4 regions of the Pseudoalteromonas sp. SR44-8 genome follow, and region 2 is predicted to be linked to each of the others. Evidence: predicted binding sites of a transcription regulator. Region 2 holds the regulator's gene; each other region holds the start of a gene.

Region 1 (2,210 bases), on a different contig from region 2:
TAATACCGCTTTATTTTTGATTAATAACTCACCCTTTCTATGGCGTTTAACTAGTTGACGTAGTTGGTGTTTATTTAAATTAGCGGTTTCGCGTGTTTCTTTTATTTGCGCAAGCACTTGATGTACATCAGCCTCCTTATTTTGACTGAGTAAATAAGCCGCCATCACAAACACCGATCGACCACGACCCAACGCACAATGCACCACCACTCGACGATTATCTTTAATATGATGGGCAATCCAGTTAATCGCTTGATTAAGCTGCGAACGTGTTGGGACTCGATGATCAAGCACAGGGATATTTAAATAGTTTATGTTTTCTTGTGTTGATGACCATTCAAGTCCATCAAATTCACAGGTTACATCTAAAATCGCGGTAATACCGTTATCTTTTAAAGTATCTATATCTGAAGGGAATAACCGACAGGCTAAAAATAAGTGTTCGTTAATTTGTTGTAATGGCGGTACTTTATCGTGCTTTCGGCTCCACGCGTTATAAACTTGTGCCCCCAATAAAAAAGGTATGAAAGCCCAACGAATGTAAAACGGGATAACACCGTTTTCTCGTTTACGAAAAATTTTTGCAATATTAAAAAAATAGGCACCGCTTACCAGTAATAAAGATAAAGCCGTCCAATAGAATAGCAGCGAAAAATAGCTAGGACTAACCTGCCACCCCATAATGATAAATACAATTGCCAATAATAAGTAACTTATTGCGGCCCACATAAACGCTCCTTTTGTCGTTAGTTATACCCAAATAGAAATGCAATCTATGCGCCACTAATAAAATTTCACAGAAATAAATATTCATATATATTTCATAGCATTAAGATATCAACTGATTAGTTTAGTGATACTTGCTGTGTTTACATACGTTATTTTTACACATCTTTGCAGCTAACTTACACAGTTGAAAGTATAGATTATTAAATAACTTAGACCATAAAAAAGCCTAGGTTATAAATAACCTAGGCTTTTTATAAAAACATATCGTTTAACTTTACACGTCGATTTTGGTTAACCAGCCATGGGTGTCTGGTGCTTTACCCCATTGAATATCGTTAAGGGCTTGGCGCAAACGCATTGTCGTTGGCCCTGCTTCACCACTGCCCACTTTGTATTCTTTATCATTATGAATAAAAGTACCCACTGGGGTTAATACCGCAGCAGTGCCAGATAAAGCAGCTTCAGTACCCGGTTTTGCAGCACGCTCAAGTAATTCAGTGACTGTAAAATTGCGCTCGGATACTGTCATACCTAAATCTTTAGCGATGGTTAAAATACTGCTGCGCGTCACGCCATGTAAAAAGGTGCTGTCTAGCGCTTTAGTAATAATTTCATTACCATCAATTAAAATAAAGTTTGCGGCACCAGTTTCTTGTACATCACCGCCTGGACAGAATAGAATTTGGTCGGCTTGATGTTGCAAGCGTGCTGCCGTAATGGGTGCTAATGCGCTAGCGTAGTTACCACCGCTTTTGATCATACCCATGTGTGGGGCACAGCGCATACCATCTTCTTCTAACAATACTCGCAGCGCAGTCGCGCCACCAGCAAAGTAATCACCAACAGGTGATAATAGCACATACAATAATGAACTTAATGACGGCACAGCCGCTTTACCAATTGCAGCTTCAGTACCGATATGAGTTGGACGAATATACATAGAGCCCGGTGGTAACGGCGTTTCATCAGCATATTGGCGAACAATATCAATGATCATTTTTTCAAGCATGGCTCCATCAACTTCAGGTAAACTTAATAAATGCGAGCTTTGTTTCATGCGGGCAATGTTAGCGTCCATACGGAAAATATAAACTGAGCCGTCTTCATGGCGAAATGCTTTTAACCCCTCAAAACATGTACTTGAATAGTGAAGAACATGTGCACCAGCATGAAGTTCAATTTTATCTGACGGAACAACAGAGCTTTCGCTCCAAGCGTTATCAGTAAAACGTGCTTGAATCATCTGCGGCATAAATACGGTACCGAATGCGGCCATTTTAATCTCTCTTATGTGGTCTACTTTTACCCCATTGTATGACATTCATGCACCGTTTAACCATAACTAAAACAAGGCATTTATTGTAAGCAACGGGATTTTTTTGCAATTTGGTAAAATTTCAATTTTGTCAGCCATATTGTTTTACTTAAAAGAGTCATTAATCACTTCAAAACTTCGATTGTAAAACCTTGCTACCAAATAG
Region 2 (2,210 bases):
AATACCACGACCAATACCGGTACTACCTAGTTTTTCTCTCGATAGTAGTGCGTTGAGGATTTCTTGTTGTGATAGCTGAGGGAGTTGTTCATGAGCCAATTGGCTTATAAATTCAATGATCCGTTTTTTGCTATTAAAAAGGACCGCAGCTTTACTGCAGTCCTGACAAATAAGTGAGCTTAATTTCATAGTGTTAGTGTCGAGCGTGCTTCTCTTTGTGTTTAATTACTTGACGATCAAGTTTATCGATTAGTCCGTCAATAGCTGCATACATGTCTTGGTGCTCAGTCGAGGCAAATAATTCAGCGCCACTGACATGTAATGTGGCCTCTGCTTTTTGGCTTAGTTTTTCTACATCAAGAATAACATGGACATTGTTGATATGATCAAAATGCCTTTCAAGCTTGGCAAACTTATTGTTTACATAGTCTCTTAATGAATCAGTAATTTCTACGTGACGACCAGTTAAATTTAGTTGCATAAGCATTTTCCTCTTGTGATTTTACGCCTTAAATCAAACTTTTACGTTGATTTGACGGTGGAATAGCCAGCGACTCGCGGTATTTTGCAATAGTCCGTCTAGCTACTTTGATACCTTGCTCTGCCAATATATCTGCAATCTTACTATCACTCAATGGTTTCGCTGAGTTTTCTGCACTGATCAATTTTCTGATCAATGCTCGAATAGCTGTCGAAGAGCATTCGCCGCCGTTCTCAGTGCTTACATGACTTGAGAAAAAATACTTTAACTCAAAAATACCACGGGGGGTATGCATGTACTTTTGTGTCGTTACGCGAGAGATTGTTGATTCGTGCATCTCAACCATTTCAGCAACGTCGTTTAGTACCATAGGTCGCATTGCTTCAGGGCCATGCTCAAAGAATCCCTGCTGTTGTTTTACAATGCAGTTAGTTACTTTGAGTAACGTCTCGTTACGACTTTCTAGGCTTTTAATAAACCATTTAGCTTCTTGCAAATGCGAGCGTATAAATTGGCTGTCAGTGCTTGATTTTACTGAGCGTGACATTGCCGCATATTGGCTGTTCACTCTAATTTTTGGCATGCTGTCTGGATTAAGTTCAACCACCCAGCGACCTTTAATTTTTTTCACCGAGACATCAGGTATAACATACTCTGACTCTTCGCGTACTATAGTATCCGCAGGCTTTGGGTTAAGGCTGTGGATCAGTGTCATTACTTCTTTCAGCTCATCTTCTTTAAGCTTAGTCTTTTTCATCAAAGTGCGATAGTCACGACTAGCTAATAAATCGATATGATCAGTTAAAATCATTTTAGTCTCGCTAATCCAAGGAGTTGCAGGATCAAATTGATTTAATTGAATACATAAACATTCTTGTAGGCTGCGCGCAGCAATACCAACAGGGTCAAATAACTGAATGCGTTTTAACACTGCTTGCACTTCGTCTAGTTCGATTTCTTCTTCGTTATTACCTTGATTTAAGCTCTCTGCGATGTCTTCGCAGCTCAAGGTTAAAATACCTGAATCGTCAACAGCTTCAACAATCGCAATGGCAATAGCTTCATCGGTTGGACTAAAAGGTGTGAGCTGTAATTGCCACATCAGATATTCGTGCAGGGTTTCAGTTGAAGCACCTTGATAAATTGACTCATCTTCAGGCATTGGGCCGGATGACGTATTTGGCGCAGCACTCATGTATTCGTCCCAGGTGACGTCCATAGCCATTTCGTCACTTAAAGTCTCTTTACTTAATGCTTCGCTACTTTCTTGTTCATATTCGCTGGGCTTGTTGTCTGCTGATGCACTAACGGTTAAGTCATCGTTATCTTGTTTTTGTTCGTTTTTACCAGCCGTGTCGTCTGAATATTCATGCTCTTCTAGCTCTAACAATGGATTGCTGTCGAGTGCTTCTTGAATTTCTTGCTGGAGATCCAATGTACTGAGTTGCAATAAGCGAATTGCTTGTTGCAGCTGTGGTGTCATTGTAAGTTGCTGGCCCATGCGCAGCTGGAGTGATTGCCTCATGTATCTCTAACAATCCTTTTATTGTTATCATCGTTAAGTCTAGCAGATACTTAGCCGAGCGTGGCTTTATAGCCTAAATTGCTCGCCCAGGTAAACATCGCGGACTGTTTGGTCGGCAAGTACATGCTCAGGGGTACCTGATGCAATTAACTCCCCATGAGAAACTATGTAGGCTTTTTCACAAACATCAAGGGTTTCTCGTAC
Region 3 (2,210 bases), on a different contig from region 2:
TTTAAAAGAAATTCAAAAGGATTACATTTGTTTTTCTCTGTAGTTTTTCTTTACGTATTTTTATATGCGGGTGATTCACTTATCGTTTCATTAGAAAGTAACGCTGTTTTTTCATTTTCAAATATTATAAATAAAGCTATATATCCATTGTTCGCTGCATGGGCTTTGTATTTTAGCGATGCCAAAGATTTCTTTATTAAACCAACTGAGAGTTAGTAATGAGTAAGTGTAATAATTGTAGTGCCAGTATTTCTTTTATGGCAGTTTTAAACACCATGAATCCCTTGAAAGTAAAGTGCTCAAATTGTAAGGAGCCAGTGCGAATTGATAAGGTTAGTGGCGGTATTGCAGCCCTAATTATTTCATCTATTGCAGTGACTATACTGGCGATGTTTTACGGTTCACCAAACTATTGGTTAAAAATAGTTCTGCCTGTAGTGGTAGCTGCCGAGATCGGATATTTTGGCCTCATTAAGTTTGGTATCGTTAAAATTAAAGCAGTTGAGTAAATCATAAAAATTCATCTGTAGATTAGTGTTTCTCACATTTGTGTTAAACGCATAAAATTGCCAATTAAACTCAGCAGTGAGTTTAATTGCACTAGCGATAACACAACAAAGCAGTTCTATTTCTATTAAATACCTTATTGTGCATTGCGGTGTGTTGGTGATGTTTTTATATGTTGAGCAAGCACAGTAATGCTTATCTTGTCTTTAAATAGTAGAGCCTTGCAAATCAATTTTTAATCTTCTATCTAGCTACTTTAACCTGCATTTTATTTTCAATAATTGCCACACCTTGGGTATTTTCTAAAAACTTTTGTGCCAGTGCGCGTTCAAAGCCGGTTTCGGTTATACCGTACAGGGCTACTTTGTTGCCATTAACGTGCACTTGTAGTTGCGAGAGGTGTAGGTTTGGATTCCTGCGCAGTTTATGAATTATAGTCTGTTGTAATGTCGGTTGAGGAGAAACGCTGCTGATCATAATTGTGCTGGTGGCCGCACTGACTTGTATTGTGCAGGCGAGTGAAATTATACAGCATACTAATGACATAGTTAATTTGAAGCGATTCATGATTCCTCCCATAACGTCTATTATATTTATTTAGTGACTAGTAACCCTAGTGTTACAATATTCATTCCAAGATTAAGTCATTGAAATATATTGATAATTTAAAATTGTTGTAAACTATTTAGGAGTTTTTTACATTCAACTGAGTAAAAAATACGGTAATTTTTAATTACTTTAGATTTATTTGTTCCTTTTTTTGTTTTTTTAGAACAATATGATATAAAATTACCTGTAACATTTATTTTACAAAAATCATTGAACTCAAGTAAATCAAAGGCATGTGGTTTAGTTACTGTATAGCCATCTAATTAAAAATATTTTCTTTAATTACAATAGATTAATTGCTCTACTTTCTATGGATAAACAACTGTACTCGGTTTGTTGACAGCGTTGTCTTTAGGTGTTTTTATTAAATTGATGTGAGTTATTTGTTAATTCAATTCTCTTTAAACTAACATCCAAGGATTTTTAAATGAAAGCGTCGAAAACCCCAACATTCAAAATAACGGCATTAGCGAGTGCTATTTTGTTATCAACAGCTGGTTCTGCAATCGCTGAGCAAGTAGAGTCAGAGCGTTTTATTGTGCATTTATCTGAGCAAACGACTGCTCTACATACTGCGTTTGCTCAAAGTAAAGCGCAGATTAATAATATTAAAGTAAGCTTGATGAGCGATGTTGCTACTCAAGCTAATGTTGAAGTACTACAAAGCTTGCCTGATATTAACGCAATGGCGGTGGTTTTAACGGCGGATCAAAAAGCTCGTTTATTACAAAGTAGCGATGTAGCCAGTATAGAAGTGGATCCAAAGCGTTATTTAATGGCCGAAAGCACCCCATATGGTATTACTATGGTTCAAGCTCAACAACTTTCAGATAACCTAACTGGCAGTCAAAAAGTATGTATTATGGATACTGGCTACACACTAAATCATCCTGACTTACCAAATACAGGCGTCACTGGCAGTGATGGTTATGGCGCTAATGATACAGGTAATTGGTATAACGATGGTAACGGCCATGGTACACATGTTGCGGGTACTATTGCAGCGTTAGGTGGAAATGGTCAGGGTGTTGTTGGGGTTAATTCTTCGGGCCAATTGGGTTTACACATTGTTAAGGTATTTAACGACCAAGGAA
Region 4 (2,210 bases), on a different contig from region 2:
CAATCGCTTTTTGGTAAGTAGCAGTACTTAAACCTGTTGTGGCATGACACTGCATTGCAATTGGAATAGAGACTGTTTCTTTTAACGCTTTGATTAACTCTTCTGCATCGTATGGTTTAAGCAAACCAGCCATATCTTTAATACAAATTGAATGACAGCCTAACTCTTCAAGCTGCTTGGCAAGCGTTAACCACATATCAAGTGTATGAACCGGGCTTACTGTGTACGAAATTGTACCTTGTGCATGTGCGCCAACTTTAATCGCAGCTTTAATAGCCGTTTCAAGATTACGAACATCGTTCATCGCATCAAAAATACGAAACACATCAACACCATTTTTGTGCGCTCGCTCTACAAATTTTTCAACAACATCATCTGCATAATGACGATAGCCTAAAAGGTTTTGACCACGTAATAACATTTGCTGTTTAGTATTTGGCATAGCTTTTTTAAGAGCACGAATACGCTCCCAAGGATCTTCACCCAAATAACGAATGCATGAATCAAAAGTAGCCCCACCCCATGATTCGATCGACCAGTAACCTGCATCATCTAATTTTTGTGCAATCGGTAGCATGTCATCCAAACGCATACGCGTTGCTAATAATGATTGATGCGCGTCTCTAAGTACTAATTCTGTTAATTTTAATTTAGCCACAAGTCATCCCTTATAGTTTTTGTTTATTTTTGTACTGAGCTATGGCAGCACTTATCGCAGCGATGTGTTCACTTGGTACACCGGGTGCTTTGATCGATGGTGTCCGCGTTGGCATTACAACCGGCTGTTCAAAGCGGCTCGCTAATTTAGACATAGCGGTAATTGCTGCAATCAACAACGAAAGAAAAACGAAAACTCCCACCATCCCAGTGAGCATTAAGTTTGCTGCAGTAGCAAGTAATTGACCTATATCCATTCTGCCCCCCCCCTGAGTATTCTTACCCACCCGAAAGATAGGTAAAAAATCACTTTATTTAAATATTTATGCAATAATCATATCAAAGAAACAGACCAAGTCCAACACTTTGTAAATTGGTAAAACCAATTAATATAAAGCTAACATATCTTCAGCAAAGTTAACACACTGCTTTTTACTATAATTTAATAGGATATAGATGATAAAAATACTGAATATAGCTATAACTTATAAGTGAAATCTAATCTGCACCTTAATAACTTACCAACCGAACTACTCAACAACTGTTAAATTAATGAAAAAGCACTCAACATGAAATTGGTCTTACCAAAAAATCATGCTGAAATATTTATTTTTCAGGACGCCGAGTATAAGTTACAGATAAAGCTGTAAATAATTCCCACCTAATTCATGAAAATAAATAAAATAAACACTATCCAATTGATAATAAAGGATTTAAACACATGGCATGTAACTGGCATTATTTACTCTGAACAAATTAACAAACCAAGGAGACGACAATGTTACGCTGGACAATTACATTTTTAGTTATTGCGCTTATTGCTGCAGTGTTAGGTTTTGGTGGTATCGCAGGTGCCGCAGCAGGAATTGCTAAGATTATCTTTTTTATCTTTATTGTATTGTTAGTTATTTCACTCGTTTCAGGTGCGTTGCGCGGCAATGTCCCTAAGTGATAACAATTTATTTTAAATAACAACACATTTATTAATTTTACAAGGAATTACATTATGAAATCGACAACTATTAAAACTGCTGTGATCGCTTTATTCGCTAGTTTTTTTATCATGGGTTGTGAAGACAATCATGCAGAAGAGGCCGGTGAACGCATCGATGAAGCTGTAACCGACGTACAAAACAAAGTAGAAGACGCCTGTGAAGAAGTAAAAGAAGGCGTTAACGCTAAAGAAACTAACTGTTAATCCAGTTAGATACAAATAATAAAAAACGACTCTTTTGAGTCGTTTTTTGCATTTTAAGAGAAGTTAAAATTAAGCTCTCGCTTCTAGCATTAGTCGCTTCATGTCACGTACTGCTTTATCTAATCCATCTATGGCTGCACGCGCTATAATTGCGTGACCAATGTTTAGTTCGTAAATCTCTTTCATAGCAGCAATCGGTTTCACGTTATGATAATGAAGTCCGTGGCCGGCGTTTACTATCAAACCCAAACTTGCTGCATACTTTACACCTTGATGAATATGCTCAAGTTGTTTTTGTATCTCAGCATCAGTTTGCGCATCCGCATAAGCGCCAGTATGAATTTCAACATATGGG

What was found. The regulator sigma-54, encoded in region 2, starts transcription at its own class of promoters, with help from an activator protein. The targets are predictions, from matches to a motif close to GTTGGCACGNNNNTNGNNT.
Region 1: the regulator sigma-54 is predicted to act here: its motif matches at 767-785, upstream of H5183_RS01885 (diacylglycerol kinase family protein).
Region 3: the regulator sigma-54 is predicted to act here: its motif matches at 1,127-1,145, upstream of H5183_RS12785 (BON domain-containing protein).
Region 4: the regulator sigma-54 is predicted to act here: its motif matches at 1,378-1,396, upstream of H5183_RS13070 (DUF1328 family protein).

What each region holds. Positions count from the first base shown of each region.
Region 1 covers NZ_JACJDS010000003.1:43,605-45,814, forward strand. The annotation lists gene H5183_RS01885 (diacylglycerol kinase family protein) at 1-729, opposite strand, end outside; gene H5183_RS01890 (branched-chain amino acid aminotransferase) at 1,004-2,005, opposite strand.
Region 2 covers NZ_JACJDS010000044.1:24,919-27,128, forward strand. The annotation lists gene ptsN (PTS IIA-like nitrogen regulatory protein PtsN) at 1-189, opposite strand, end outside; gene hpf (ribosome hibernation promoting factor) at 194-481, opposite strand; gene H5183_RS18375 (RNA polymerase factor sigma-54) at 510-2,006, opposite strand; gene lptB (LPS export ABC transporter ATP-binding protein) at 2,073-2,210, opposite strand, start outside.
Region 3 covers NZ_JACJDS010000023.1:16,908-19,117, forward strand. The annotation lists gene H5183_RS12775 (hypothetical protein) at 1-216, shown strand, start outside; gene H5183_RS12780 (hypothetical protein) at 318-509, shown strand; gene H5183_RS12785 (BON domain-containing protein) at 751-1,074, opposite strand; gene H5183_RS12790 (S8 family serine peptidase) at 1,544-2,210, shown strand, end outside.
Region 4 covers NZ_JACJDS010000023.1:73,527-75,736, reverse strand. The annotation lists gene oadA (sodium-extruding oxaloacetate decarboxylase subunit alpha) at 1-658, opposite strand, end outside; gene H5183_RS13075 (OadG family protein) at 669-914, opposite strand; gene H5183_RS13070 (DUF1328 family protein) at 1,436-1,609, shown strand; gene H5183_RS13065 (hypothetical protein) at 1,664-1,855, shown strand; gene pdxJ (pyridoxine 5'-phosphate synthase) at 1,925-2,210, opposite strand, start outside.